Regions from separate parts of the Mesorhizobium sp. M0496 genome, predicted to be linked through region 4. Evidence: riboswitches for the same ligand, from Rfam matches in the RefSeq annotation. Region 4 holds a riboswitch; each other region holds the start of a gene.
What was found. Region 4 has a riboswitch for cobalamin ahead of NKI73_RS24020 (DUF1636 family protein). Riboswitches for the same ligand answer to the same signal wherever they lie in the genome.
Positions count from the first base shown of each region.

Region 1: linked by a shared signal. The riboswitch ahead of bluB (5,6-dimethylbenzimidazole synthase) and the one ahead of NKI73_RS24020 (DUF1636 family protein) in region 4 are both predicted to bind cobalamin.
Region 2: linked by a shared signal. The riboswitch ahead of metE (5-methyltetrahydropteroyltriglutamate--homocysteine S-methyltransferase) and the one ahead of NKI73_RS24020 (DUF1636 family protein) in region 4 are both predicted to bind cobalamin.
Region 3: linked by a shared signal. The riboswitch ahead of NKI73_RS19550 (DUF1636 family protein) and the one ahead of NKI73_RS24020 (DUF1636 family protein) in region 4 are both predicted to bind cobalamin.

Region 1 is NZ_JAMYRC010000001.1:112,721-120,300, reverse strand. It holds gene dxs (1-deoxy-D-xylulose-5-phosphate synthase) at 1-1,300, opposite strand, end outside; gene NKI73_RS00620 (pirin family protein) at 1,444-2,364, opposite strand; gene NKI73_RS00615 (DUF2277 domain-containing protein) at 2,405-2,671, opposite strand; gene NKI73_RS00610 (exodeoxyribonuclease VII small subunit) at 2,781-3,032, opposite strand; gene NKI73_RS00605 (histone deacetylase family protein) at 3,036-3,962, opposite strand; cobalamin riboswitch at 4,084-4,262, shown strand; partial or broken gene bluB (5,6-dimethylbenzimidazole synthase) at 4,364-4,945, shown strand; gene NKI73_RS00595 (hypothetical protein) at 5,110-6,093, opposite strand; gene NKI73_RS00590 (TetR/AcrR family transcriptional regulator) at 6,432-7,040, opposite strand; gene NKI73_RS00585 (MFS transporter) at 7,162-7,580, shown strand, end outside.
Region 2 is NZ_JAMYRC010000032.1:18,327-25,906, reverse strand. It holds gene metK (methionine adenosyltransferase) at 1-267, shown strand, start outside; gene NKI73_RS23660 (adenosine kinase) at 317-1,309, shown strand; gene NKI73_RS23655 (hypothetical protein) at 1,632-1,865, shown strand; gene NKI73_RS23650 (alpha,alpha-trehalose-phosphate synthase (UDP-forming)) at 2,160-3,854, shown strand; cobalamin riboswitch at 4,423-4,624, shown strand; gene metE (5-methyltetrahydropteroyltriglutamate--homocysteine S-methyltransferase) at 4,720-7,071, shown strand; gene NKI73_RS23640 (cytochrome-c peroxidase) at 7,516-7,580, opposite strand, start outside.
Region 3 is NZ_JAMYRC010000023.1:40,101-47,680, forward strand. It holds gene NKI73_RS19525 (NADH-quinone oxidoreductase subunit D) at 1-319, opposite strand, end outside; gene NKI73_RS19530 (NADH-quinone oxidoreductase subunit C) at 320-922, opposite strand; gene NKI73_RS19535 (NuoB/complex I 20 kDa subunit family protein) at 927-1,508, opposite strand; gene NKI73_RS19540 (NADH-quinone oxidoreductase subunit A) at 1,499-1,864, opposite strand; gene NKI73_RS19545 (winged helix-turn-helix domain-containing protein) at 2,185-3,384, shown strand; cobalamin riboswitch at 3,414-3,617, shown strand; gene NKI73_RS19550 (DUF1636 family protein) at 3,656-4,090, shown strand; gene cobW (cobalamin biosynthesis protein CobW) at 4,087-5,139, shown strand; gene NKI73_RS19560 (cobaltochelatase subunit CobN) at 5,158-7,580, shown strand, end outside.
Region 4 is NZ_JAMYRC010000033.1:4,512-12,091, forward strand. It holds gene NKI73_RS24000 (MFS transporter) at 1-379, shown strand, start outside; gene NKI73_RS24005 (D-arabinono-1,4-lactone oxidase) at 447-1,727, shown strand; gene NKI73_RS24010 (alanine racemase) at 1,724-2,863, shown strand; gene NKI73_RS24015 (GyrI-like domain-containing protein) at 2,868-3,701, opposite strand; cobalamin riboswitch at 3,936-4,142, shown strand; gene NKI73_RS24020 (DUF1636 family protein) at 4,236-4,640, shown strand; gene NKI73_RS24025 (ABC transporter ATP-binding protein) at 4,637-5,422, shown strand; gene NKI73_RS24030 (ABC transporter substrate-binding protein) at 5,461-6,408, shown strand; gene NKI73_RS24035 (FecCD family ABC transporter permease) at 6,710-7,580, shown strand, end outside.

The DNA.
Region 1 (7,580 bases), on a different contig from region 4:
CGCAATGCGTCGCGCCATCGGCGCCGACGAAGCCGGCGCGGTCGATGGGAAAGCGCACCGGCAATTTCTGGATCGCGACATCGTGGACGACCTGATCGTAAGCACGCTGCAGGAAGGTCGAATAGATCGCCGCGAACGGCTTGTAGCCTTCGGTGGCAAGGCCTGCCGCGAAAGTCACCGCGTGCTGTTCGGCGATGCCGACATCGAATATCCGCGACGGGAATGCTTCGCCGAACAGGTCGAGACCGGTGCCGCTCGGCATGGCGGCGGTGACGGCGACGATGCGGTCGTCCGCGCGGCCTTCTTGAACCAGGCTTTCGGCGAACACCTTGGTGTAGGCCGGTGCGTTGGCCGGCGCCTTGGCCTGCGCGCCGGTGATGACATCGAACTTGTTGACGCCGTGATATTTGTCGGCGGCGGCTTCCGCCGGCGCATAGCCCTTGCCCTTCTGGGTGACGACATGGATCAGCACCGGGCCTTCGCCATTGTCGCGGACATTTTTCAGGACCGGGATCAGATGCTCCAGATTGTGACCGTCGATCGGGCCGATATGATAGAAGCCGAGTTCCTCGAACAGCGTGCCGCCGGTGACGTAGCCGCGCGCATGCTCGACCGCCCGGGTGATCGCACGATCCGCACGCTTGCCAAGATAGGAGGTCAGTTTCTTGCCGAAATCGCGCAGGCCGACATAGGCCTTGCCCGAGGCCAGACGCGCCAGATAGGCGCTCATCGCGCCGGTCGGCGGCGCAATCGACATGTCGTTATCGTTGAGGATGACGATCAGCCGCGCATCGAGCGCGCCGGCATTGTTCATCGCCTCATAGGCCATGCCGGCCGACATCGCGCCGTCGCCGATGACGGCAATGACATTGTTGCGGCCGCCGGAAAGATCGCGAGCGGCGGCCATGCCGAGGCCGGCCGAAATCGATGTCGAGGAATGGGCGGCGCCGAAGGGATCGTACTCGCTCTCGGCGCGGCGGGTGAAGCCGGACAGGCCACCTTCCTGGCGCAGTGTGCGGATGCGGTCGCGGCGGCCGGTCAGGATCTTGTGCGGATAGGCCTGATGGCCGACATCCCAGATCAACCGGTCCTCGGGGGTGTTGAAAACATAATGCAGCGCCACCGTCAGCTCGACCACGCCGAGGCCGGCGCCAAGGTGGCCGCCGGTGTGGGAGACGGCGTCGATCAGTTCGGCGCGAAGCTCGGCTGACAATTGCGGCAGCTCGCTTTCGGCAAGCGTGCGCAGGTCGGCCGGGATGCGGACCTTGTCGAGAAGCGGCGTATGCGGCGTTGCGTTCACGGGTGCTCAGGCTTTCTGTTCATTGGCGGGATAGGCCGCCAGACAGTGAAAGTAAATGCGTGCCAGTGACGCGGATTGGGCCTGTCTCTTTGTTTGGGCATGATCTCTTCCGAAAACCGGTTCCCACTTTTCGGGATCATGACCTAGCCTTCAGGTAGCGGAATGTATTCTTTCTCGTCGCCAGGAACGATATCGAAACGGCCCGTCTTCCACTCTTCCTTGGCCTGTTCGATGCGCTCCTTTGATGACGAGACAAAATTCCACCAGATGTAACGCTTCGAGCCGAGCGAGGCGCCGCCAAACAACATGAAATGTGCCCCGGTCTGCGACGACACGACGATCCCATCACCCGGCCGGAATACCAACAGCCGTTCGGCCGGGAAAACGTCGCCCGAAATCGAGACCTCGCCTTCCAGTGTGTAGATCGCTCGTTCTTCCGCATCGGCCGGGATCTTCACGCTGGCGCCTGGCGCCAGGCGCAGATCGGCATAAAGCGTCTCGGAGTCGGCCCTGACCGGGGACCGCAATCCCTGGAAATCACCAATGACGATGCGCCCGCTGACGCCTTCGGCGTCGATCTCGGGCAGCCGAAGCACTGCGGTGTTCTCGAACACCGGAGCCACTTCTTCCTTGCCGTCCGGCAATGCCAGCCATGTCTGCAGGCCGGAGATCGACATCGGCGCGCCGCGCAGTTCCTCCGGCGTACGCTCGGAATGAACGATGCCGCGGCCGGCGGTCATCAGGTTCACGTCACCGGGCTGGATGACCATTTCGGTGCCCAGCGAATCGCGATGCCTGATCCTGCCATCGAACAGATAGGTGACCGTCGACAGACCGATATGCGGATGGGGACGGACATCGAGCGCCTGGCCGGCGCGCAGGATCGCCGGGCCCATGCGGTCGAAGAAGATGAAGGGTCCGACCAGCCGCCTTTTGGCGGTCGGCAGGGCGCGGCGCACCTGGAAACCGCCAATATCCTTCGCATTCGGGATGACCATCAGTTCGATCTGGTCGCTGGCGAAGGCGTCGCCGACTTCAGGGTCTTTCCCCGGGAAGAAGCTCATGAACTCTCCTTGTCAGCGGGCAATGCCTGCCCTGGCCGCGTCAGGCAAAGCGGATCGCCGCCTTTGCCCGCAGTTTGGCCGCCACCTCTTCGCGATTGCGCGGATGCTGGTGGGTTTCGAGAGAATCGAGCAGTTCGCGCGCCGATGCCGCGATGGCTTCGACCGCGTGGTCGAAGGCATGCTGGTTCTGCTTCGAAGGCCGCGTCGTTCCGCTCAGCTTGCGGACGAACTGAAGGGCCGCATCGCGGACTTCGTCATTGGTTGCAGGCGGATCAAAATTGAACAGGGTCTTGATGTTTCTGCACATCGTTTCCGTATCTCCTCTTGTCCTGGAGCGCTTTCAATCGGGATGCGTTCTATCCTCGATCATGATCATGTCCAAAAACCGGTGAGGCAAGACCATCGTTCGGACTGCCTCAATCCGCGTCAAGCGGCTCCGTTCCAACCGGCTTGCCGTCGCGCGACAGCCTGATCTTCTCGACCTTGTCCTCGGCGGCCTTCAGCAGCCGGTCGCAATGCGCCTTCAGTGCCTCGCCGCGCTCATAGATCCGGATCGACTGGTCGAGCGGCACGTCGCCACGCTCCAGATCATCGACGATCTTCTCCAGCGCGTCGAGTGCCTGTTCGAAGCTCATCGCCTTGACGTCTTCGTTGGTCTCACCAGCCATCATTCATCCTTTCATCAGTCGCCCGACATGGGCGGCGACCGAAAATGCCAATCCCTGCAGATCGTAGCCACCCTCGAGCAGGCTGACGAGCCGGTTGCCGCTGTGGCGCGCCGCGCGCTGCATCAGCTGGCCGGTCGCCCAGTCGAAATCGTCCTCGGTCAGGTTGATCTCGGCCAGCGGATCGCGGTGGTGCGCGTCGAACCCGGCCGAAATGACGATCAGGTCGGGCGCGAAATTGTCGAGCGCCGGCAGCACGCGCGACAGGAAGGCATCGCGAAAAACCTCGCTGCCGGTCTGCGGCGCCAATGGTGCGTTAACGATATTGCCGGCGCCGGTTTCGTTTTTTGCCCCGGTGCCGGGATAAAGCGGCATCTGGTGCGTAGAGCAATAGAGCACCGACGGATCGTCCCAGAAAATATCCTGCGTGCCATTGCCGTGATGCACGTCCCAGTCGACGACGGCAACGCGCTCGACGCCGTGTTTCTTCTGCGCATAGCGCGCCGCGATTGCCGCGGTGTTGAACAGGCAGAAGCCCATCGCCGTGGTCTTTTCGGCATGATGGCCGGGTGGCCGCGCGGCGACGAAGACATTGTCGGCGCGGCCTGCAAAGACGTCGTCGACGGCGGCGTTGGCGGCACCGATCGCGGTGATCGCCGCCTGCCAGCTCTTCGGGCTGGCAGTGGTGTCTGCGTCGATGCGCGCAATCCCCTCGTCGGGAATGGCGGCCCGCACGCGGGCGACGAAATCGGCGGGATGCGCGTAGAGGATGGTGGCCTCGTCGCCTTCCGGCGCCTGGATACGATCGAGCGCGGCAAAGGCCTCGTCATCGAGCACGCGATCGATGGCGCGCAAGCGGTCCGGCCGTTCGGGGTGGCCGGGTGGCGTGAGGTGCTCGAGGAAGATCGGATGGGTGTAGAGACGAGTGGTCATCGTCCTAATCTAGTGACCCGGATCGACAAAGGCCATGCGCAGGCGGCTGATGACTGGGGAAAATCGCGCCTGCGTCCATTCGTGTCGCCGCAGGCATTGGCGTCGTCTGCGCTTCGGCGTAAGGTCCCCGCCACTGCCTGGTGCCCGTGCAAACGGGAGAATCGGGAACACGGTTGAATTCCGTGGCGTGCCCAACGCTGTAAGGGGGACCGCGCCGGTATACGCCACTGTCGATGACGGGAAGGCACCGGACGCGGGTTGATCCCGAGCCAGAAGACCGGCCTGGCAGGCATCGTCATCCGCATGGTCAGGCGGACGACATCAGAGCGACGTGCGTCCACTTGGACGCACAAAGTACGCTCTGACCGTTTGAAACTGCTGCAATCGCAAGGGGACAAGCGATGCCGGAACACATGACCGCTGCTGTTGGCAATGGATTTGAGCAGAATGCGCGCGATGCGGTGTATCGCGCTATGTTCACACGGCGTGACGTGCGCAGCCATTTCCTGCCCACCACGCTTGATGATGAGGTGCTGGCGCGGCTGCTGCTTGCCGCCCACCACGCGCCGTCGGTCGGCTTCATGCAGCCTTGGAACTTCATAGTCATTCGCGATGCCGAACGACGGGAAAGGGTGCGCGACCTGTTCCTGACGGCACGCGAGCAGGAATTGCCGGCAATTGAGGAAGACCGGCAGGCGCTTTACCGCAAGCTCAAGCTGGAAGGCATCTGCGAAAGCGCGCTCAACATCTGCATCACCTGCGACCGCCAACGCTCGAAGGGTTCGCCGTTGGGACGCTGGCACAATCCGGAGATGGACCTCTACAGCACGGTCTGCGCGGTGCAGAATTTCTGGCTGGCGGCACGCGCCGAAGGCGTCGGCGTCGGCTGGGTCAGCATCATCGAGGCGCAGGCGCTGAAAAGCCTGCTGTCAATTCCCGATCATGTGACGCCGGTCGCCTATCTCTGCGTCGGCCGCGTCTCGGAGTTCGCGCCAAAGCCCGACCTCGAAACGCATGGCTGGGGACGGCGACTGCCGCTACCGGAGCTGATCATGAGTGAGACGTTTTCCGGGCAAGGTGAAGCGTTGCTCAAATCGACCGTGGCGCGCCTCAACGCTGTTGCTGCCGCGCCGTCGAGCCTCGCTGATCAGGGTGTCGCGCCGGCCGGTCCCCAGCGCGAGCCGCCGAAGGAGGCCAGCGCCTTGTCCTTGAGTTCCCTGAACTTCGACGACGCCTCAGCCAGCCGGGCGTCCCAGGCCGGATCTGGCACCTGGCCCGCAATAGTCTTGAAGTAGACCTGCATCAGGCAAGCGATGGCGAAAGGCTCGATGAAGGCCGCCTTGAAGGCCCAGGCGAAGACGATGGCGAGCACGAAGGCCCAGCCCGCCAATTGCCCTGGCATCAGGAAAAGAATGGCGGCGGCCGGCGCCAGCATCAGCAGGAAAATGACGAACGACACGCCCCACATGATGACTGCCAGCCAGACGGCATTCTTGACCATGACCTTGCCGTTCTGGGCATAGAGCACGACGCCCTGGCGCGCCGTCTCGAACGGCGCGGACGAATTGATGCGTATGTTGTAGCCGAGGATGATCTCGTCGACATAGGTCAGCGACAGGCGGATCACTGTGTTGACGAAGGAGATCAGGCCGCTCAAGCCCGGGATCGGCAGGAAAGCGGCGATGCCGCCGAGCAGGCCGGTGATGGCGCGGATGGCGCCCTTGACCAGCTGGTCGACGACGAAAAGGATGTTGGCCTCGGCAAAACGCTGGGTCACGATATCCTTGGCGTAGGCGATCTGGTCCTGGCCGCCGGGAATGTCGCGGCCGTCGATCAGATGGACCATCACGGCGATATGGCCGGCCTTGACGACATAGAGGATGTATTCGCGGATCCAGTAAACGGCGATCGAGACGACGCCGAAACCGACCACCCCGCCCCACAGGGCAAAGGATAGCGGCCCGTCGGGATCGGTGGAGATATGGCCGACGCCATAGCCGACGCTGGCGCCCATGCCGGTCGCCATGATGTAGGCCAGCGTGATGCCGAAATAGACGATCATGCGAAAGACAATGAACGGCCAGGTCCGCATCATGATGGACACCGACCTGCCGATATCGAAATCCCACATGTCCCGAATCTCCCCCCAGAGGTGGTGCAAGAGGATGGACCCAACCCGGCGATTGTCAATTGTCGGCCGTGGCGCCGCAGGGCAACGAACTCGGGTTAACAGGTTCGCCGGCGCGTTGGCTGACGGAAACGAAAAACCCGCCTGTGCGGCGGGTCACTGGCGCAAATCAGCACCATGGATGGATATGTACCATAGCTGAGGTCACGAAGTCAAGAAAAAATTCCTATCGACACGAAAGCTACCGGCACAAAAGCTGCCGACACCGCTGGACTGGCCGTCCTCAGGCCTTTTGTTAACCTGAGTTCGGAGTCCCGGTGTGCCTGACCGCCGACGGGATTTCAGTCCGGTTGCGAACCCGGCCTTTTGAGCAGGCCTTCGAGCAGTTGCTTGAACGCCTCCACCACCTTCTTCGACGTCGCTTCGGGGTCCGTCGAATTGGCGATCCGTTGCGCCGCCTGGCTGCTCGCACCGTTGATCAGCCGCGAGGCAGTTTCGGGGTCGAGACTAGAGACGACAACCCCCTCCTCCTGCAGCGCTGTCAGATGGCCTGTCATTGAAGCGATGCACGCGTTGGCGTTCGGCCATTGTGCCGGATCCCCCAGAACGGCCGGGCCATCCCGGAACATGATGCGCTGGATTTCCGGCTCCAACGCCATCTCGATATAGGTCGAGCATTCGTCGACGAAATGCTGCCAGCGGGTCGGCGCTCTCGACGCTATCTCATTGATGCGCGCCGCCATCTCGCCGTCGATTTCGGCAATAACCGCCTGCAGCAGACCTTTCTTGTCGCCGAAATGGTGATAGAGCGCGCCGCGCGTCAGCCCGGCCGATGCGGTGAAATCATCCATCGAGGCTTCGGCATAGCCTGTTGTGCCGAAGGCATGGCGGGCCGCCGCGATCAGCTTGGCGCGCGTCTCGGCAATCATCTCCTTGCGGGGTTTGTGCATGGCTCCTGGCCCTATCCACATACGAACCGTATGCCAATTGACATACGCGGCGTATGCTCTATTTAACATTCATACGCATCGTATGTAATTGTCGAATCGTGCTTTGTCGAGGAACCAACCCATGCAAAATCCCTACTCGGAGATCTTTCGTGCCCCAGGAACCAAGGGCTTTGCCGCCGCCGGCTTCATGGCGCGCCTGCCGATTGCCATGGCGCCAATCGGCATCGTGGCAATGCTGTCGCAGACGCGTGGCGAGTACTGGCTGGCGGGCGCCGTCGCCGCGACGTTCGCGCTGGCCAACGCTTTTCTCGCGCCGCAGATATCGAGACTGGTGGATCGCCTTGGCCAGACGCGGATCGTGGTGCCCACCACCATCATTTCGGTACTGGCTTTCGTCGTGTTGATTGCGGCGGCCAACCGGGACTGGCCGGTATGGACGCTGTTCGTGTCGGCACTGCTGGCCGCGGCGATGCCCAGCATCCCGGCGATGGTGCGCGCACGCTGGACCGAGATTTTCCGCGGGCGGCCGCAGATGAACAC
Region 2 (7,580 bases), on a different contig from region 4:
TACGCAATCGGCGTGGCCAGTCCGGTTTCCGTCATGGTCAACACGTTCGGGACAGCCAGGGTTGAGGAAAGCAGGATCGAGCGCCTCATTCTTGAGTTGTTCGATCTCAGACCGAAAGGCATTATCAAGATGCTTGATCTCTTGCGCCCTATATACCGCAATACAGCCACCTATGGCCATTTCGGCCGTGAAGAGCCTGATTTCACCTGGGAGAAGACAGACAGGGCGGACGAATTGCGTCGCGAGGCAGGACTAGCCGCCCCGTGAAGCCGCCGGCGAGCGAATTGGCAAGCGGAAAGCCCAAGCGGAGACATTGATGCCGGATTATGACGTGCTTTGCATCGGCAATGCCATTGTCGACATCATCGCCCAGTGCGACGACGCTTTTCTGGTGACCAACGGCATCATCAAGGGTGCCATGAACCTCATCGATACCAAGCGCGCCGAGCTGCTCTACAGCCACATGGGGCCGGCGATCGAGGCCTCCGGTGGCAGCGCCGGCAACACGGCGGCCGGCGTCGCCAGCTTCGGCGGCCGCGCCGCCTTCTTCGGCAAGGTGTCCAACGATGCGCTGGGCGAAATCTATGCGCACGACATCCATGCGCAGGGCGTTGCCTTCGACACCAGGCCGCTCGAGGGCGAGCCGCCGACGGCGCGCTCGATGATCTTCGTCACCCCGGACGGCGAGCGCTCGATGAACACCTATCTCGGCGCCTGCGTCGAGCTTGGCCCTGAGGATGTCGAAGCAGACAAGGCGTCTGGCGCCAAGGTCACCTATTTCGAGGGCTATCTGTGGGACCCGCCGCGCGCCAAGGAGGCGATCCGGCAGACGGCGAAGCTCGCGCACGAGGCCGGGCGCGAAGTCTCGATGACACTGTCGGATTCGTTTTGCGTTGACCGCTACCGCGACGAGTTCCTCGATCTGATGCGCTCGGGCACGGTCGACATCGTCTTTGCCAACAGCGACGAGATCAAGTCGCTCTACCAGACCTCGTCCTTCGACGAAGCGGTGGCGCAGATCCGCAAGGACTGCAAGATCGCCGCCGTCACACGCTCGGAAAAAGGCTCGGTTATCGTGCGCGGCGACGAGACCGTGGTCATCCATGCGACCGCCATCAAGGAGCTGGTCGACACGACGGGCGCCGGCGATCTCTACGTCGCCGGTTTCCTGCATGGCTACACGCAGGGCCGCGACCTCAAGACCTGCGGCGACCTTGGCTCGCTGGCGGCCGGCCTGGTGATCCAGCAGATCGGCCCAAGGCCAAGGCAGAATTTGCGCCGCGAGGCGGAACGGGCTGGGTTGCTGTAGATGCGCGGGCAACTAACCAGCCGCCCTACTGACGCGATCATCGCAGTGGCGGAACTGTGTCAAAGCTCGCTGATAGCGACAGCCATTCGCTTCGGAGAACTGACCGATTCTGCTGCCGTGAAGCTCGCTGGAAGAGCGGTGCAAGGCGGGCTTGCCTTGACGGCATTCACCGTCATCGAGATCGCCACCGGCATTTTCCAGAAGCTCAGCTTGGGGAAGGCCAGTAAGGTTCCTGAGGTAACGGAGAACTCGCGGCGTCCGTCGGAGCACTTGACTTGCGATCACGTCCCACGATGCCGAATGCGGGCAGACTGGTTCGCCATTGGTATGGGACCAGCGGAATTGGCAGCAGGGCTTCATCTTCGTCAATCTCGACGAGGCGCCGGATGTGGAGCCCGGCATTCGCGGATGTCAGGAAGTGCTCGCCTGGCTGGTATTCACATCGCGGTCTGGCTTCCACGATTTTGGGATCGTCGAGGGCAACGAGGAAGGGATTCAAAAACGGGCCCTGACGGGCGGAAAGGGACTATCCCGCCCGTCTGCCGAAGAGTTTTGACACGGAGATCGGAGAGGGCCCGGCAGCGACATAGTTTCAGTTCATTTCAACAGGTGCTGGCATCTACTGGGTGTATCTCTTATCCGAACAATCCAACAATTACCGCAAGCACGGTCCGCTCGATCGGGTCGCCAGCTATTTTCGCGATAAGCCGGTTCTTGAGGGCGCCGAAGCCGAAACGCGACAATCGGTCGCCATTTGCTCTGACGCTCGTCAGATTCTCGTCAGCAGGGGGTGTGCCAATCTGGGAATGCCAGTTGCTCCATCATGGGGAATATTCAACGGAGGCATGAAATGGACGCATTGAACAACGCCAACTCGCCGCGCCGGAACCTCACATGGCAAACTGGGGCTGTTCACGAACTAATCGCTTTTGAACAACCCCTGAGAGACTTGCCACAGGAGCGAGAACAACAAGCCGAAGTTGGCCCGTCCCGTCCTGTTGTCTCAGCCGCAGACCAGCGCTTCAACACGGCGGCCCAGCAGCCACATAGGAGTCTTATCGCAATTTCCAACCGCGGTGCGACTGTCAATTCTGATCAGCCCAAGACAGGCGGGCTTTCGGCGGCCCTGGAGTGCGTCGTGGAGCGTTCCGGCGCGGTCTGGGTAGGTTTTTCCGAGCATCTGGGCGACGGGGATACGCAACAGGTGCCCCTCGTGCAGCGTGGCAAAGGTCAAATCGGGTGGCTCGATGGGCCGGCAGCGGACTATTCTCGGTACTATCAAGGTTTTGCAAATTCAATATTGTGGCCGGCGCTCCACTCGCTGCCGGACCGGATCTCAGGCTCGGAAGAGGATTATAAAAGTTATCGCGACGTCAATGCCTTCATGGCGCGCGCGGTGTCCGAATTGGGAGATAACGCAGTCTACTGGGTTCATGACTACCATTTCCTGCCGCTCGGCGCTGATTTGCACAGACTCGGCATTGACCGGCCGATCGGCCATTTCCTGCATACGCCATGGCCCGAGTCTGACATGATGGAGCGCGTGCCCAATTCTGGCGAGCTAATGAAATGTATGCTCGAGTATGATCTGCTCGGTTTCCAGACCGACCGTGATGTGAGCAATTTCCTCGCCTGTGTCCAATCTCATTTGGGGCTGGAGAGCAAGAACGGGGTCGTTTTCTCGGACCATGGCCAGACGCAATGCCAAAATTTTCCTATAGGTATCGATCCGAAGCAATTCGAACAGTGTGCCGCAGATTCGCTTGAGGCGCAGAAAGCCTACATTTCGCAGTTGAAACTTGGCGGAGCAAAGCTAGTTATCGGCGTCGATCGGCTCGACTACACCAAGGGCATCGACAATCGGATTAAAGCTTTCGATCTGCTGGCAGTCGAGCCGCAACGTGTCTCGCTCTTGCAAATCGCAACTCCCTCACGTGGCGACATCCAAGCGTACAGCGAATATCGGCGCGACGTCGAAAGACTCGTCAATCAAGTCAACAACCGGCATGGCACGGACGAGTGGATGCCGATTATCTATGAGAACAGGTCGTTCACCCAAGCTGAGATAGCGGGTCTTTACAGAGCCGCGCGTGTTTGCGTTGTGACGCCGTTGCGCGATGGCATGAATCTTGTGGCGAAAGAATACATTGCTGCACAAGATCCGAGCGACCCTGGCGTTCTGGTGTTATCGAAGTTTGCCGGCGCGGCCGAAGACTTCGGCGAGGACGCCCTACTGGTAAATCCGAGGCTCTCCGACGAGATAGCTACCGCGATCTCAAGAGCGGCCAGCATGCCGCGCGAAGAACGCATCCAACGCTGGCGGAGGATGATGGACAAACTTGAAGCGTATACGATCCACCATTGGTCAGCGGACTTCGTTCGGCAACTGGACAGCAGCCGGGTTACGGTCCCTGCGGATCACTTCCACTATGTTGGCTTGGGCTGGATCAGCGAGGCCCAAATGCCTTCGTATCGGACCGAGCCAGAATTGCACACCGCGCTGACGCGTGCACTGGATAAAAACTGGGTCCTGCCGATCGTATGATGCAGAATATGAAGCACGCGAGCTTTGCCTGCATTTGCGCATCCCTCAATGCCGAGCGCTTGGAGAGAGAGATACTTATCCTGACCGCCTGAATGCGGCTTAAGCGGCTTATCGGGACCACAGTCGGGCTTTGCATCAGACCCTTGAGCCAGGCTCCGTCAGTGTGGTCTCTTGCCGCCGAGCGGAGTCATCACGATTGCCTAGTCACCCGTGATGACGACTGGCGTGCCAATTCCCCTCGGACCACGGGTTGGCGCTCACTCCGAGAAAACCGCTTCTACCACGCACGCACGGCTTGCGGCCGCATCGTTAAACATCGCCACCAATGCGATCTTCTGCATTCTAATGACGTTGTCACGCGCTTGAAGTCTTGTCCGAAATCCTTCATCGGCGACCTGCGAGGGATGTCGCAGCCCGACAGGGATCCATTAGTTGGACAATGGTGGCAGCGGAGCAGCGCCGCCAATGGGCGACTGAATATTTCACAATGTTAGACAAGCGTAAAAGCGAAATCACATAACGACATAAACATTTCGTTATGCGTCATTGACAAAAGAGCGGACTGCTGTGATTATCTGCGTGTCGTGGTTCTCGCGTGCGGCGCTGCCGCAGCGGAGCTAAGAGGGAAGCCGGTGCAATGCCGGCGCTGCCCCCGCAACTGTTAGCGGCGAGCCAACCCCACTCATGTCACTGAGGCGAATACCCTCAGGAAGACGGGTAGAGGCTATGACCCCGCGAGCCAGGAGACCTGCCACGGCGAATTACGTCCACGGGCGGGGTGTCTCGGTGGCCGCTGCAAGCCGGCGTTCGTGCCGGCCTGCTAGCGCCTTCCTTGTCATCGACGCCCCAACCATCGGGGTATGACATGACTGACTCTCAGGAAATTCCTGTAGCAACGCTCGGCGTGCCGCGCTTCGGTCGTCGGCGAGAACTGAAATTCGCGCTTGAAAGCTACTGGTCCGGAACATCGTCCGCTGGCGACCTTCTCACGACGTCGAAGGCGCTCCGTGCCGCTAGCTGGGAAGAGCAGCGTGATCGCGGCGTGTCGAAAATACCGTCAAACGACTTCTCGCTTTACGACCATGTGCTCGACACCGCAGCCATGGTCGGCGCCATTCCCTCCCGTTACGGCTGGAATAGCGGCGAGGTCCCACTTGACATCTACTTCGCAATGGCGCGCGGCAACCAGGGCCAGACGGAGGATTGTGCACACGCTGGTCACCAGGAGGCGGCTCATGGGCTCGGTGTAACCGCGATGGAAATGACCAAGTGGTTTGACACAAACTACCACTACATTGTGCCGGAACTCGATGATGATCAGACGTTCGCCCTCTCGTCAACGAAGCCGGTCGATTACTTCCTCGAGGCTAAAGCTCTCGGCATTCACACACGCCCAGTCATCCTTGGACCCATCACCTTCCTCAAGCTGGCGAAATCGCCTGCCGAAGGGTTCGATCCTATCGCGCTCCTACCGCGGCTGCTGCCCGTTTACGAGCAACTCCTGCAGAGGCTGAAGCTGTCGGGAGCCGACTGGGTGCAGATCGATGAGCCAGCGCTTGTCCTCGATCTGAACCCGAACGAACGAGCTGCGTTCGAATTCGCCTATGGCCAGCTGTCGAAAGCCGCGCCCGAGCTGAAGATCATGCTGGCTACGTATTTCGGGTCGCTGGGAGACAATCTCGAAACCGCGGTTTCTCTGCCCCTGGCCGGGCTGCATATTGATCTCGTGCGCGCTCCCGAGCAGCTGGAAACGGTGGGTCGGCTCGCTCCGAAGGATCTGGTGCTCTCGCTTGGCTTGATCGACGGCCGCAACGTCTGGCGTGCGAACCTGCCCGCCATTCTCGACCGCATCAAACCGATCGTCGCCGGCTGGCCCTTGGACCGCGTCGAGATCGCGCCTTCTTGCTCGATGCTGCATGTGCCGATCGACCTGCGCATGGAGACGGAACTCGACGCCGACATCAGGTCGTGGCTCGCCTTCGCGGCCCAGAAGACCGACGAATTGGTGTTGCTGGCCCAGGCCCTGTCCCAAGGCAGAGATGCGGTGGCTGGCGCGTTGAAAGCGTCTGCCGAGGCTGCCGCCACGCGCGTGACATCCACGAGGATTCATGACCCGCTTGTTCAGGGGCGGATCGCTAGCATTGAGGACAGCGCGAAGCGACGAGAGAGCGCTTTTGGCGAGCGCTCCAGAGTCCAAGCCGGCTCACTCGGGCTGCCGCCGTTCCCGACGACGACCATCGGGTCCTTCCCGCAGACGCCGCAGGTACGCAAGGCGCGGGCCGCTCATGTGAAAGGCCAGCTGAGCTATGTCGACTACGAGATGTTCCTGAAGAAGGAGATCGAGGCTGCAATTCGCTGGCAGGAAGAGATCGGGCTGGACGTGCTGGTGCACGGTGAGTTCGAGCGAAACGACATGGTACAGCATTTCGGCGAGCAGTTGTCCGGCTTCGCGCTCACACAGCATGCCTGGGTACAAAGCTATGGGTCGCGCTACGTGCGTCCCCCCATCATTTTCGGCGACGTATCGAGGCGCAATCCGATGACAGTGCGCTGGTGGCAATTCGCCCAGTCGCTTACGGAAAAGCCCGTGAAGGGAATGCTCACAGGCCCAGTCACCATTCTCAATTGGTCTTTTGTTCGCGACGACGTACCCCGCTCCGAAGCCTGCCGCCAGATCGCGCTCGCCATCCGCGACGAAGTGACGGATCTCGAAAGGTCCGGCGCAAGGATGGTCCAGATCGATGAGGCCGCGTTTCGCGAAGGATTGCCACTGCGCCAATCTGGCTGGAAAGTCTATCTCGACTGGGCTGTCGAATGCTTCCGGATCGCTTCAACGGGTGTAAAGGACGCGACTCAAATTCATACCCACATGTGCTATTCGGAGTTCAACGAGATCATTCACGCGATCGCTGGAATGGATGCGGATGTCATTTCGATTGAGACGTCGCGCTCGAAGATGGAACTGTTGGACGCCTTCACGAGCTCCAAATATCCGAACGAAATCGGTCCCGGCGTTTATGATATTCACTCACCACGCGTCCCGGAAGCCGGCGAGATTTCGGACTTAGTCATGCTTGCCCGCGAGCGACTGTCCGACGGCCAACTGTGGATAAACCCGGACTGTGGCCTCAAAACACGCAAATGGGAGGAGGTCCGCCCTGCCCTCATGAACATGGTCGCTGCGGCGCGCGCGCTCCGGCAGAAAGTGCAGGCGTGAGGCTTCTCTTCCTCACCGTGTGGGGAGTTGCCGGCTGGCGGACGTCGGCCGGGAATATGCCAACCCGATCACACTCTTGGAAATAAGCCACTCGGCGAAAATGTGCAATTTTCCTTCGGCACGTGTCCTCATCCCGCAGAAATATAAATGTGACACTACGCTATAGTATTGGTCCTTGGGAACATACAGGCCCCGCGCCTCGAACAAATCGTACACACGTCGTTTCTCAAAGTAGACTGCTTGGCATGTTCGCTAAGGCGGCGACAATATATGGTGCTGCGCGTCTGTCCGCTTCCCCAGCTGATTCGCGCAGACTACGGGCGAGGTGGCAGGTTTCGGGTATTGCTAGCCTCCCGCCAATTCGGAGATGGATGTGGCAATTCGTGTGGCCCAAGTAAAAGCCGCAATCATTTTCGATTGCGACGTCCGCAGCCAGTTGGCCCTTTATTTTCCTGAGATCTGCGTTACAGGCCGGGGCGTTGTCGCCGTTTCGGAGGGTAAGATGGGAT
Region 3 (7,580 bases), on a different contig from region 4:
CGATTTCGCAGTAAAGCACGCGGATCAGCTGGCCGCGCTTCGGCACGTCGATACCGAGCAGGCGCTCGGCGGCCAGAGCAAAGGCGTGCTCCTGGTTCATCGGCGCGCAATAATCGAGCCGGTCGAGATAGGGGATCGCCTGCAGATAGGTCTTGGCCTCGATCAGCTTTTCCGTGCCGCGATGCAAGAGCCCGATATGCGGATCGACGCGATCGACGACTTCGCCGTCCAGCTCCAGCACGAGGCGCAAAACGCCATGCGCCGCAGGGTGTTGCGGGCCGAAATTGATGTTGAAATTGCGGACGGAGGTTTCAGCCATTTACTGCTTTGCCTTCTCGTCACCCGGCAGGACGTAATCAGTACCTTCCCACGGCGACAAAAAATCGAAATTGCGGAATTCCTGCTTGAGTTCCACAGGCTCGTAGATGACGCGCTTGGCTTCGTCGTCGTAGCGCACCTCGACGAAGCCGGTCAGCGGGAAATCCTTGCGCAGCGGGTGGCCTTCGAAACCGTAGTCGGTCAATAGGCGGCGCAGATCGGGATGGCCCGAGAACAGCACGCCGTAGAGATCGTAGGTCTCACGCTCGAACCAGTCCGCACCAGGGAACACGCCGGTGATCGACGGCACCATGGTTTCCTCGTCGGCCTGCACCTTGACGCGGATGCGCACATTCTGCTTCGGCGACAACAGATGGTAGACGACGTCGAAGCGCTTGGCGCGTGACGGATAGTCGGCGCCGCAGACGTCGATGATCGAGATGAACTGGCAGCGCGCATCGTCGCGCAGGAAGGTCATGACCTCGACCAGATCGCGCGGCTCGACGCCAATGGTAAGCTCGCCATAGGCGATATCAGCGTCATTCACGCGGTCGATCAGTTTCTCGCCGAGATAGGTCGACAGTTCGGTCAGGGATGCGGTCATGGATTTACCGTTCGATCGTGCCGGTGCGGCGGATCTTCTTCTGCAAGAGAAGAATGCCGTAAAGCAGCGCTTCGGCGCTCGGCGGGCAGCCGGGCACATAGATGTCGACCGGCACGATGCGGTCGCAGCCACGCACCACCGAATAGGAATAGTGGTAGTAGCCGCCGCCATTGGCGCAGGAGCCCATCGAGATGACGTAGCGCGGTTCCGGCATCTGGTCGTAGACCTTGCGCAACGCGGGCGCCATCTTGTTGGTCAGCGTGCCGGCGACGATCATGATGTCGGACTGGCGCGGAGACGCGCGCGGCGCGACACCGAAGCGCTCGCTGTCATAGCGCGGCATCGAGGTGTGGATCATCTCCACCGCGCAACAGGCGAGACCAAATGTCATGAACATCAGCGAACCGCTGCGTGCCCAGGTGATCAGCGCTTCCGTCGAGGTGACGAGAAAGCCCTTGTCGGCCAGCTCGTTGTTGATTTCGAGGAAGAAGGGATCGTCCTGCCCCACCGGCCTGCCGGTGTTGGGATCGATGATACCTTTGGGCTTCGGCGCGACGAGGGTGCCTGAACTGTCGTTCAATCCCATTCCAGCGCTCCTTTTTTCCATTCATAGGCAAAGCCGATGGTCAGCACCGCCAAAAATACCATCATCGACCAGAAGCCGAGCATGCCGATCTTCGAGAACGACACCGCCCACGGGAACAGGAAGGCTACTTCCAGGTCGAAGATGATGAACAGGATCGACACCAGGTAGAAGCGGATGTCGAATTTCATGCGGGCGTCGTCGAACGAGTTGAAACCGCACTCGTAGGCGGAAAGCTTTTCGGGATCGGGGTTGCGGTAAGCCACCAGGAAGGGTGCGGCCAGCAGCGCCAGGCCGACAACCAGCGCCACGCCGATGAACAGGACGATGGGCAGATACGAACTTAGAAGTGCGTTCATACTCGGCTTTCCGTTGGCGCCAATCCACGTTGATTACAGCACCGGACCCTAATGCGGAAGCGTGACAGTTTAACCGCTGAACCGTTTTAAGGGCCTATGCTGCAACGCGGCGAGGGTTAGCGCAGCACTTCCAGCGAAGCAAGTCAAACCTTGTTCAAAACACAGTGCTGGACGGCATATCGCGGCAAACTGGTCCGATCCGCTCCTGTTTGATTTCCTTCGCTTTTTACTCCACTTTTCTCTCCTGACATGGTTGCCGCCAAAACCCTGCTAGCATGAACCGGAATCACCCATCAAATCGCCCTCAGAGTGACGCCTGCATGAAGGAAAAGATCTCGCTCCCCATGGCCCGGCGCATTGCGCTTGCCGCCCAAGGGTTTCTCGATCCCCGCCCGACCGGCACACCGAACCGCCGGCACTTCGCCCGCGTATTGGCCCGCACCGGCCTGCTGCAGATCGATTCCGTCAGCGCGGTGGTGCGCGCTCATTATATGCCGCTCTATTCGCGCCTTGGCCCCTACCCGTTCGCTTTGCTCGACAATGCCGCGGTCACGCGCAAGCGCACGGTGTTCGAATATTGGGCGCACGAGGCTTCCTTTCTGCCGGTCGAGACTTACCCGCTGATGCGTTGGCGCATGCAACGCGCCGAGCGCGGCGACGAGATGTATCTGGGTCTCGCCAAATGGGGCCGCGAGCACGCAGCCTATATCGAAGAGATCTACCGCCAGGTCGCCGAGCGTGGCCCGATCGCCGCCTCCGCGCTCGAGGGCCAGAAGGGCTCGGGTGGTTGGTGGGGCTGGAGCCATGCCAAGCATGCCTTCGAATGGCTGTTCTGGGCCGGTCGCATCACCACGGCGCACCGTCGTGGTTTCGAGCGCTTCTATGACCTGCCCGAGCGCGTGCTGCCGCAGGCGATCCTCGATCTACCGATTCCCGCCGCCGAGGACGCGCACCGTGAATTGCTGCGCATTTCCGCCCGTGCCCACGGCATCGCGACATCAGGCGATTTGCGCGATTATTTCCGCCTGTCGCCGGCCGATATGAAAGGCCGGCTGGAGGAACTGGTTGAAACAGGCGAGTTGCTGCCGGTGCGCGTCGAAGGTTGGGACAAGCCGGCTTATCTTCATAGAGACGCCCGTGTGCCGCGCAAGATCGAGGCCCGCGCCCTGATGGCGCCGTTCGATCCGGTCGTCTTCGAGCGGTCGCGCACGGAGCGGCTGTTCGATTTCCACTACCGCATCGAGATCTACACGTCGGCCGACAAGCGGCAATACGGCTATTATGTCCTGCCGTTCCTGCTCGGCGACAGGATCGTGGCGCGCGTCGATCTGAAGGCCGACCGGCCTGCCGGCATCCTGCGCGTCCATGCGGCCTATGCCGAGCCCAAAGCGCCGCCACAGACTGCCGCTCAGCTCTACCAGGAACTGAAGCAGATGCAGGGCTGGCTCGGCCTCGAACGCATCGAGGTGACCCCGGCCGGTGACTTGGGTCCGGCGTTGGCCGACCTGACCGTGTCGTAAGCTCGCGTTGACACCGCCGCCTGCAAAAGCCTAAATCCGATACAGACGGTCTCTTCTCTTCAACGAGAGGAGCCAAGAGGGAATGCGGTGCGGGACGAAATCCCAAATCCGCGGCTGTCCCCGCAACTGTAAGCGAAGAGCCAAGGCCGAAAGCCACTGGGAGTTCCCGGGAAGGCGGCTACCCAAGGCGATGACCCGCGAGCCAGGAGACCTGCCGTCTGCGACTAAGAATCCGATCGCCCGGCGGGTTTCCGGGCAAGGAGCACGATCTTTGGACCATGACAGCAGTTTTTCGGCTGGCACAGCGGATGTTTCGTCCGGCCATGATGATGCGTTGGCCGGCGTCACCGTCATCGTCTGCGCCTCCTGCCGCGATGAAACCGGCTCCGACGCCCATCCCCGCGCCGGCGAACTGCTGGCGGACGACACGCGCCGCGCCGCATCGGGCGACAATATTCGCATCCGCAGCGTTGAATGCCTCGGCAATTGCAAGCGCCGTCTCAGCGCCGCCATCCTGCGCGACGGTTGCTGGAGCTACGTCTTTGGCGATCTGACCACGACCAGCGGCAGCGATCTCGTCACCGGCGCAAAACTCTTCGCCACCTCGACGGACGGTCTCATTCCATGGCGCGGCCGTCCCGATAGCCTGAAGCGCGGCCTTGTTGCCCGCATCCCTCCGCTCGACCTGTTGAAGGACTTGAAATGACCGCTCCAGATTCGTCTGCCAACCTCTCCCGCGTTCCCTGCACCGTCGTCACCGGTTTCCTCGGCGCCGGCAAGACGACGCTGGTCCGCCATCTCCTGGAAAACGCCGGCGGCAAGCGCATTGCCATCATCGTCAACGAATTCGGCGACATCGGCATCGACGGCGAGATCCTGAAAGGCTGCGGCATCGACACCTGTCCGGAGGAAAACATCGTCGAACTGGCCAATGGCTGCATCTGCTGCACCGTCGCCGATGATTTCGTCCCGGCGCTCGACCAGATCCTGTCGCTGACGCCAAAGGTCGACCACATCCTGATCGAGACTTCCGGCCTGGCTTTGCCCAAGCCGCTGGTCCAGGCTTTCCAGTGGCCGAGCGTGAAGAGCCGCGTCACCGTCGATGGCGTCATTGCCGTGGTCGACGGGCCGGCATTGGCCGAAGGACGCGTCGCCAACGACATGGACGCCTTGCAGGCGCAGCGCGCTCAGGATGAGACGCTCGACCACGACGATCCGGTCGAGGAGGTGTTCGAGGATCAGATCGCCTGCGCCGACCTGATCATCCTGTCCAAAAGCGACCTGATGGACGCCGCCGGCACTGCCCGCGCCAACGCCATCATTGGCGAACACTCCGCCCGCGCGGTGAAGATCGTGCCGACGTCGCATGGCAAGGTCGATCCTTCCGTACTGCTCGGGCTCGGTCTCGCAGTCGAGGACGACATCGAAAACCGCAAGTCCCATCATGACGGCGCCTTCGACCATGAGCATGACGACTTCGACACGTTCATCGTCGACATTGCCTCGATCGCCAATCCCGATGAGCTTGCAAAGCGCGTCGCCGCCGCCGCCGAAGAAGAGAACGTGCTGCGCGTAAAGGGCTTCGTCGAGGTCGGCGGCAAGCCGATGCGGCTCTTGCTGCAGGCCGTCGGGCCGCGCGTCAACCACTACTATGATCGCGCCTGGACGGCGCAGGACGACCGCCGCTCGCGCCTCGTTGTCATCGGCCTCAAGGGGCTGAACCGCCCGGCGATCGAGCGTATACTTGCCGGCTGATTTCGGACACGGGTTGCGATGCACATCCTAACCACGACATCCGCCTCGCTCGACGATCTCGCCGAGCCGGTCGATCTGCGGCAGACGCCGGCGGATATCGTGGCCCTGTCCTTCACCGACAGCGACCTCGCCGGCCTTGCGGCCGCGTGGAAGGCCGACGCCGGCCGGCTGCCCTCGATGCGGCTGGCCGCCCTGCGTGATCTGCGCCATCCCATGTCCGTCGACCTCTGGGTCGACAGCGTCGCCCGCCACGCCAAGATCATCCTCGTCCGCATCCTCGGCGGCTACGACTGGTGGCGCTACGGCTGCGACCAGCTTGCCTCGATCGCTCGCGAACGCGGCATAAAACTGGCTCTGCTGCCCGGCGAGAGCCATGACGAGGACCTAAGGCTGATCGAAGCCTCGACGCTGCCGCGCGAGGAGCTTGACGGCCTGCTCGATTATTTCCGCGAGGGCGGCCCGGCGAATATGAGCGCGCTGGTGCAAAGGTTGGCGCGGCTGGCGGGACAGGATGAGCCTGTCGTCGAGCCGGTCGCGGTCCCGAAGGCTGGGTTTTACGAGCCCGCACGCGGAGTCGTGGAGAAGGCGGACGCATCGAATGTTGGCGTTCCTTCACACCCCCCTCTGTCCTGCCGGACATCTCCCCCGCAAGGGGGGAGATCGGATTTCATCAAAGCCGGCGCTTCTCTCGCTGAGGCATCTACAACCTCGACAATTGGCGAAACCGCCGATGACAGAGCAATCTCCCCCCTTGCGGGGGAGATGTCCGGCAGGACAGAGGGGGGTGTGACGGAACTCGACGTTGACAACGTCAACGCCCCAGTCGTGCCCATCCTGTTCTACCGTTCGATGCTGCTGGCCGCCGATGTCGCGCCCATCGATGCGCTTTTTGAGGCGCTGCGGCAGCGTGGTCTACTCCCGGTCCCTATCTTCGTCTCCAGCCTCAAAGACCCAACGTCACTCGCCTTTGTCGAAACAGCGCTCGCCTCCCTAAAACCCGCCGCCATCATCACCGCGACCGCTTTCGCATCCGGCGCGGAGCCCGGCATCGAAACCTTGTTCGACCGCGCCGGCGTGCCTGTCTTCCAGGTCATCGTCGCCACCACCCGCCGCGATATCTGGGAAAACAACCAGCGCGGCCTGGCGCCCGCCGACCTCGCAATGCATGTCGTGCTGCCCGAGTTGGACGGCCGCATCCTCGCCGGCGCAATTTCCTTCAAGGGTGAGAGCGAGATCGACCCGGCACTTGGCCACCGCGCCTTCGCCAACCGGCCGGAAGCGGATCGTGTGGCGCAGGTGGCTGACCGTGTCGCGGCCTTCATCCGCCTGCAGCAGACGCCACGCGCGGGGCGCAAGCTCACCATCCTGATCCCGGATTATCCGAGCGCCCCCGGCCGCACCGGCTATGCCGTCGGCCTCGACGTGCCGTCCAGCGTGCTCGCGATGCTGCATGACCTGAGGGAACAGGGCTATGGTGTTGACGGGATTCCGGAGACGCCGCGTCGGTTGCTGGATTTGCTGGCGCGGAGCAATGATGGGCTGGGGCTGGATGACTATCTCGACTTCTCCAAGAGCCTGCCGGTTGCGGCTATCGCTGCCGTAGAAGCTGCATGGGGCAAGGCAGAAGAGACAGGTTTGCGCGAGGCGCCCCCCTCTGTCCTGCCGGACATCTCCCCCACTTGGGGGGAGATTGGCGGTTCAGTTGCCGGCTCCCTTCCTGCAACGTTTGAGATTGGCGAAAGCGCAGATGACCGCTCAATCTCCCTCCTTGTGGGGGAGATGTCCGGCAGGACAGAGGGGGGCGCCTCGCGCAAACCTTCGCTATCAAGCAAGAAACACTTCCCCTTCCGTGCCGCCACCTTCGGCAACGTCACCGTGGCACTTGCCCCCGATCGCGGCCGCTCCGCCGACCGCCGCGCCGACTACCACGACCCGACGCTACCGCCGCGCCATGCGCTGATCGCCTTCGGCCTATGGCTGCGCAAATTGCTGGGCATCCACGCGCTGGTCCATGTCGGCGCGCATGGCACGCTGGAATGGCTGCCGGGCAAGACGGTCGCGCTTTCGGAAAACTGCTTTCCCGAGATCGTCACCGGTCCCCTGCCCGTAATCTATCCCTTCATTGTCTCCAACCCCGGCGAAGCGGCGCAGGCCAAGCGGCGCATTGCCGCCGTCACCCTTGGCCATCTGCCGCCTCCGCTTACCGGCGCAGGGCTGGACGAGAACCAGCACAAGCTGGAACGGTTGGTCGACGAATACGCCCAGGCCGACGGGCTCGACCGCCGCCGCCGCGACCGTCTGGCCAAGCTGATCGTCGAAACCGCGCAAAAGACCGGCCTCGCTTCCGAAGCCGGCGTCGCCAGAACCGACGCGCCCGATGAAGCGTTGCGCCGCATTGACGCCTGGCTCTGCGACCTCAAGGATTTCGCCATCAAGGACGG
Region 4 (7,580 bases):
CTTCGAGGCGCGCATCGATTATCGCTTGGCCATCGCGGCGATCGGCACCGTCGCGCTTGTCAGCTCGCTAGTTCTCGCCAGCGGACCTGGCCTCACCACATTCTGGGTCGCCGCCCTGGTCATGGGCTTCATCCTCTTGTTCATCGTGCCCTACCAGATCCGGCTGGCGATCACCGCCGACGAGACGCGCACCGCCGTGCTCTTGGTGCCGGCAGCCCAGCTGTTCGGCCTGGCGGTCGGGCCGATCGCCGCGTCGCTGCTGATCGACGGCAAGGATTTCCGGCCGGTGCCGGAATTCGCCGCCGCCAGCGCCGTTGCCAGCGTGCTTCTGCTCGGTCTGTTCATCCTGGTGACGCGGCGTCGCCGCGCCAGATCATGATCCCGAAAAGTGAGGCCGGTTTTCGGTAGAGATCATGATCCAACAAAAAGCCTGAGCGGGGAGCGCCATGTCGAGCAATTGGAGCAACTGGTCCGGTTTCGTGCGCGCCGAACCGAAGCTGATCGCCAATCCCGCCGATGCCGGCGAACTTGGCGATCTCGTGCGCACTGCGCCCGGCCCGGTGCGTGTCGTCGGCGCCGGTCATTCCTTCACGCCGCTGGTGAAATCCGAGGGCACGATCCTGTCGCTGGAGAGACTGGACGGGCTGGTCTCGCACGACCCGGAAAAAAACCAGGCGCGGGTGCGGGCAGGGACCCGGCTTGGCCCGCTGATGCACATCCTGCAAGGCATTGGCCAGGGCCTGCCCAATATGGGCGACATCGACCGCCAGGCGATCGGTGGCGCGCTGGGCACGGCCACGCACGGCTCGGGACCGACGCTCGGCGCCTATCACACGCAGCTGGAGACGGTGCAGATCGTCGACGGGCTGGGCAAGCTGCGCGACTTCAAGCGGGCAGGGGACCAGGAGACGATCCATGCCATCGGCGTCGCGCTCGGCGCCTTCGGCGCGATGACCGAAGTGACGCTCAACAACATCCCGACCTACCGGCTGCGCCGCCGCAAATGGGTGCTGCCAATCGCCGACATGCTGCGCGAGTTCGAGACGATGATGGCCGCGCATCGCTCGGCCGAATTCTACCACATACCGTTTTCCGGTTACGCCCAGTTCATCGCCAGCGATCTCAGCGACGCAGCACCGACCCCGCGACCGCCGGAAGCGGATGAGGCTGGGTTGAGAACGCTGCGTCGGCTGCGCACCGGGCTTGCCTGGCTGCCGTCGCTGCGCGGCCGCCTGATCCGCTCGGCAGTCGCCAAATTTCCGGCCGAGGACTACGTGCAGGACTGGCTCAACGTCTATGCCAGCGACCGGCAGACCAAGTTCAACGAGATGGAATATCATCTGCCGTTCGAGGAAGGGCCGAAAGCGCTGGTCGAAATCATCGAGCTGACGGAGAAGCGCTTTCCCGAGGTCTATTTCCCGATGGAGGTGCGCACCGTTGCGCCCGACGAATTCTGGCTGTCGCCATTCTACAGGAGGCCGACCTGCTCGATCGCCATCCATCATGACGCGGCGAACGATCCGCTGCCGTTCATGCGGGCAGTCGAGCCGATCTTTCGTAGATATGGCGGCAGGCCGCATTGGGGCAAGATGCACAGCCTGAAGGCGGCGGAGCTGAAAAAGCTCTACCCGCGCTGGGACGACGCCATGGCGGTGCGCCGCGATATCGATCCGCAAAACCGCTTCGTCTCGCCCTACATGGCCGGTTTGTTCGGCATCGCACAATGAGCACCTATTTTTCCGCCCTGTCGGGCGCACTGAAGGAAGCCGGCATCTTCCAGCCCTGCCTGCTGCTCGATCGCGACCGGCTGGACAGCAACATTGACCTGGTAAAGGGGAGACTGGATCCCGGCCTCGCCGTGCGGCTGGTCGACAAGTCGCTCGCCTGCCTGCCTCTGCTTGCCCATATCGGCAAGGCGCTTGGCACCAATCACGTCATGACCTTCCATCCGCCGATCAGCGAGGCGGTGCTGAAGGCGTTTCCCGATGCCGATCTGCTCTACGGCAAGCCGATGCCGATCGGCGCGGCAAGGGCTGCGCTTTCGAAGGGCGCGGCCGACTGGTCGCGTGTCTGCTGGTTGATCGATACGCAGGAGCGGCTGGCGGAATATGGCGCACTCGCTGACGAACTCGACATCGAGCTGCGTATCGCTTTCGAGATCGATGTCGGACTGCATCGCGGCGGCTTTGCCAGCCCGGAGGCGTTGTCGAAGGCGTTGAGCGCACTGCCGGCCAAGCTGCGTTGCGAAGGCGTCATGGCCTATGAGGCGCATGCGCCGCACATTCCGGGCCTGTTCGGTGGACCGGCGAAAGCCCTGGCAAAGGCGTCGGCGCAGGCCGCGGCGTTCGTCGCTTGCCTCGGTCCGGACCAGCGCCGCATCCTGAACATCGGCGGCAGCAAGACAGCATTGCTTCATCATGGCGGCGTGGCCAACGAAGTGTCGATGGGCTCGGCCTTCGTGCTGCCCAGCGATTTCGATACATCAGGCCTCGAAGGCTTCCAGCCGGCTGCCTTTGTCGCAACGCCGATCCTGAAAGTGGTCGAGCCGATGCTGCCCGGCCCGCCAGCCGTCACCCGCCTGCTGCAGGCGCTCGGCCGGTTTCCACGCAAGGGCTGCTACCTCTATGGCGGCAAGTGGATGGCCGAGCCCGTGTTCCCCGAAGGTATGCGGACGAACGGCCTGCTCGGCCTGTCCTCCAACCAGCAATTCATGGGCTTGCCGGCCGATGCGACCGCAAGGCCCGACGACTACGCCTTCCTGCGCCCGACGCAGAGCGAGGCCGTGCTGCAGCAATTCGGATCGATCGTAGTGTTTTCCGGCGGCAGGATAATCGATCGCTGGCCGGCGCTACCGATGGCGTGATCGGCTACGCCCTCACCGGTATCCATATCTCCAGCCCGCCATTGCCGCTGCGCGGATCGAATTCGGGGCCATAGCGCTCGAACTCCGGCGCATCGGATATTTCATGGCCGGACGCCGGCAGCCATTTGTTCCAGATCGTGTTGACCGTACGGCGGATGGTCGAGATGTGTTCGCGGTGGGCGAACACAGCATATTTCTGCGCCGGCACCCGCACCCGGCTGAATTCCTTCGGCAGGTTGGAAAAGTCCGACACCTCGACGCCGGCGATGTAGTCGAAATTGCCGGAATCGTCGCCGTTGACGCAGACGCCATAGGCGACGTCGCCTGTCTCGCCCGGAATGTTGCCGATATAGGGGCCAAAGCGCTGCCACTGCATCGGGATAGCGGCGCTGGTTTCACAGCTGTAGCGTTCGCCGAGGCCGGCGATCAGAAACGGCCGGCTGGTCTCGAAGCGCGGCGGTTCGAGGTTGGTAAGAAAGGACTGGTCCATCAGGATCGGCTCCACGAGGTCGAGATTTTTGAGCGTGCCTTGCGCGCGCACCAGTTCCGGCGTGGTGCCGAACTGGTCGCGGAAGGCACGGGTGAACGCCTCATGCGAGTTGTAGCCGGCATCGAGCGCGAGCGAGAGAATGTCGGGCGCGCCGCCGGCCAGCTTGCGCGCCGCTTCGCTCAGCCGGCGCGCGCGCATGTAGCCCATCACCGACCGGCCGGTGGCAGCGCCAAACGCACGCGTCACGTGAAAGCGCGACACGCCGCTGCTTTGCGCGACATCGTCGAGCGAAATCGCCTCCGGCAAATGGCTTTCGACGAACCACAGCGCTTTCTCGGTCGGGTTCATGGGGCTCCTTTTCGCATTGGGCGGATCACCTTGCCACCTTCCCGCAAAGCCAGTTTGATCGAAATTGCGCAATCTGCACGATAGCATCGGCTGGCTTTCGCTTGACAGTGCCAGGCGGCATCTTCTAGAGCGTTATGTTATTACATAATGAGAGCGCGCAATGCCTGTTTCCCCCACACATGAGTGGCCCATCACTCCGTCCGAGAAATCCGTTGCGAAGCGATTGGGGGAAATCTACGCTGGACCCGTGATGGTCCCCGAGTCGAAAGGCGAGGGGTGAAAAGGGAACACGGTGAGGCCTGCTCAGGTCGAGGCCGTGGCTGCCCCCGCAACTGTAAGCGGCGAGCAAAATCCGTGAATGCCACTGGCCGGCAAGGCTGGGAAGGCAGGATGGCGCAACGACCCGCGAGCCAGGAGACCTGCCATCAGCATGAGTTGACCGGACGGGGTGTGCCGGGAGGAAACGCGGATTTCGGTCTTGTCGGCCGGCTCGCCAGCGTCCTTCCGTCGCCAGTTTTGGAAAGTGACGGAAAGTTGGACGGCTCCATCGATCCCATCCATCGCATCATCGTGTGTACGCTTTGCCGTGACGTCCCCACAGGGATCAGGTCGGGTGAAGGCCTTAGTGCCGATTTGCGCTCCCGGCTCTCTGTCCATTGCGAGCCGGCCGTGGCGCACGGCTTCGCGGTCGAAGGCGTGGATTGCATGGCAGGCTGCGCGCGGCCGCTGACGGTCGCGTTCCAGGCACAAGGCAAGGCCACCTATCTCTTCGGCTCGATCGACGCGCAGGCCGATGTTGGCGACCTCGTGCGATTCGCCGGACTCTATGCCTCGCTCGCCGATGGCTGGCGCAATTCCGGGCAGCGTCCGGCTGGATTGGCCGGCAAGACGCTGGCCCGCATCCCGGCTCCGGGCAATCTGGCAGGCAGCAGCCGATGACGCCGCTTCTCGAAGCGCGCGACCTCTGCGCCATGGCGAATGGGCGAGATCTGATCCAGGCGGTCACTCTGTCGGTGGCCGCTGGCGACCGCCTCGCCATCATTGGACCCAACGGCGCCGGCAAGACGACGCTGCTGCGCATGCTGTCGGGCATGCTGCGACCGAGCTCAGGCGAGGTGAAGCTTGGCGGGCGGCGGCTGGACAGGATCTCCGCCGCCGAGCGGGCACTGCATATCGCCGTGGTCGGCCAGACCGACCAGCCCGATCCGCGGCTGGCGGTGATCGACTATGTCGAGCTTGGCCGCGTCCCGCATACCGGGCTGAGGCGCAGGAGCGAGGAGCGCGACATTGTCGTCGATGCGCTGCGCCAAACCGGTCTGCTGCCGCTGCTTGGCCGCACCATCGGCTCGCTGTCGGGCGGCGAGCGCCAGCGCGCCCAACTGGCGCGCGCCATCGCGCAGCAGCCAAAAATCCTGTTCCTCGACGAGCCGACCAACCATCTCGACCCGCGCGCCCGCGGCGAACTGCTCGAACTCGTGGCCGGCTTCAGCATGACGGTGATCGCGGTGCTGCACGATCTGGCGCTGGTCGCACCCTTCGCCACCAGGGTGGCGGTGATGAACCATGCCCGTCTGCAAGCGCTCGCCGCACCGCGCGAAGCGCTGACCCAACAGCTGATCCGCGAGATTTTCGGCATCGATGTGCTGCGTCTGCGCCACCCGACCGAAGACCGCGAACTGACGGTGTTCGAGGTTCCGAATCGTGCCGCGCCGCCGTCCTGACTGAAGCCGTTCCGTATTCCAACAAAGGAGCAACATCCGTGAAACGCCTCGCCTTTTCGCTTGCCTTCTCGCTGCTGGCCTCGACAGCCCTGGCCTTCCCGGTAACCGTCGACAGCTGCGGCAAACCACTGACTTTCGACGCGCCGCCGAAGCGCGCCGTCATCCATGATCTCAACATGGCCGAGATGGCTTTCGCGCTGAAACTGCAGCCGTCGATCGTCGGCCTGACCGGCATTACCGGATGGTACAAGGTCGGCCCCGAATTCAAGGCCGAGCAGGGTTCGATCCCGGAACTGGCGCCAAAGTATCCGACGCTCGAAAACATCGTCGCCGTCGAGCCCGATTTCTTCTTCGCCGGCTGGCATTATGGCATGAAGCCGGGCGGCGAGGTGACGCCCGACACGCTTGCCCCGCACGGCATCAAGACGCTGGTGCTGACGGAAAGCTGCATCCATCTCGACAAGACCCGCCCCGCCGCCTCGATGGACCTGCTCTATGGCGACGTCGAAAAGCTGGGCAAGATCTTCGGCAAGGAGGCCGAGGCGGAGAAGCTTGTCTCCGGCTGGAAGACGCAACTCGCCATCATCATCGCCAAGATCGGCGACAGCAAGGGAACGAGGGTGTTCCTGTACGATTCCGGTGAGGACAAGCCGTTTACCGCGGGCAAGTTCGCCATCCCCAGCGCCATGATATCGGCCGCCGGCGGCGACAACATCATGGCCGACATGGACACCAGCTGGGGCAACACGGACTGGGAAACGGTGGCCTCGCGCAATCCGCAATTCCTCATCCTGCTAGATTACCAGGACGGCGGCGGCTACAGGAAGCTGCTCGATTTCCTGAAGGCGCATCCGGCGATGAAGGAGACGGATGCGGTCAAGAACGAGCGCTTCGTTGCATTGCGCTATGCCGAGCTGACGCCCGGGCCGGCCAACATCGAGGCGATCGGCAAGATCGCCAAGGCCATGCATCCGGAAGCATTTTGAGGAAGTTTGACGGGTCGAATATGCTTGTGTTGATGGACGGCTTGCCTTGGCGATTGGTTGAAACATCAATCGCTTCGTCATCCACGGGCGGAGCAAGGAGCGTAGCGACGCGGCGCAGACCCGAGGATCCATGCCGCGACTTCCGAGCGTTGCTTCGGTGCAGAATTCTGCTCCGCTGCACGCTTCGGCCAAGGTCCCGGCATGGATCCCAGGGTCTCCGCGACGGCGCTTCGCGCCTGCTCCGCCCTGGGATGACGACGTTGGAGGGGCCTCGGCCAATCTTGAATGGCGAGGCAACGACATGTGTGAAAACGTGAGCTTGCGCCGCAAGCCATTCGCCTTGGCAATGACTACGGGAGCGGCGGCGATCGCCGCTCTCGCTCTGCTGTCGATCGCCTATGGCTCGACGCTGATCCCGTTGACCGACGTCATTGCCGCGCTTGGCCGTGCAATTGGCTTGAGTGGGCACGACGTGTCCGGTCCGGTCGGCAAGATCGTCGTCGATCTGCGGCTGCCGCGCACGATCCTGGCCATCTGCGTCGGCGCCGGCCTGGGCGTCGTCGGTGCGCTGCTGCAGACGGTGACCCGCAACGATCTTGCCGATCCGTTCCTGTTCGGCCTGTCGTCGGGAGCCGCCGCCGGCGCCGTTTCCGTCATCACCGTCTTCGGCGACAGTTTCGGCATCTGGACGTTGCCGGTCGCGGCCTTCACCGGCGGCCTATTGGCTGCCGGTATCGTCCTACTGCTGGTCGCGCGGGTGAAAGGGCAAGGCCCGGAGCGGCTGATCCTCGCCGGCCTTGCCGTGTCGTTCATGTTCACTGCCTTGACCAACTACCTGGTCTTTGCCGGCGACCAGCGCGCCGCCCACTCCGTGCTGTTCTGGACGATGGGCGGCCTTGGCCTGGCGCGCTGGGACAATATCTGGTTGGGCGCGCTAGGTGCGGGCACCATCCTGGCGTACGCGCTGTGGAACCACCGCCGGCTCGATGCTTTCCTGGCCGGCGAAAACGCCGCCGAAAGCCTTGGCGTGCCGGTGGCGCGGATGCGCAGGATGACGTTTCTCGTCGCCGCCTTCTCGACGGCGATCCTTGTCTCTGTCGCCGGCGTCATCGGCTTCGTCGGGTTGATGATCCCGCATCTGTCGCGCCCGCTGGCGGGTCCCTTGCATCTGC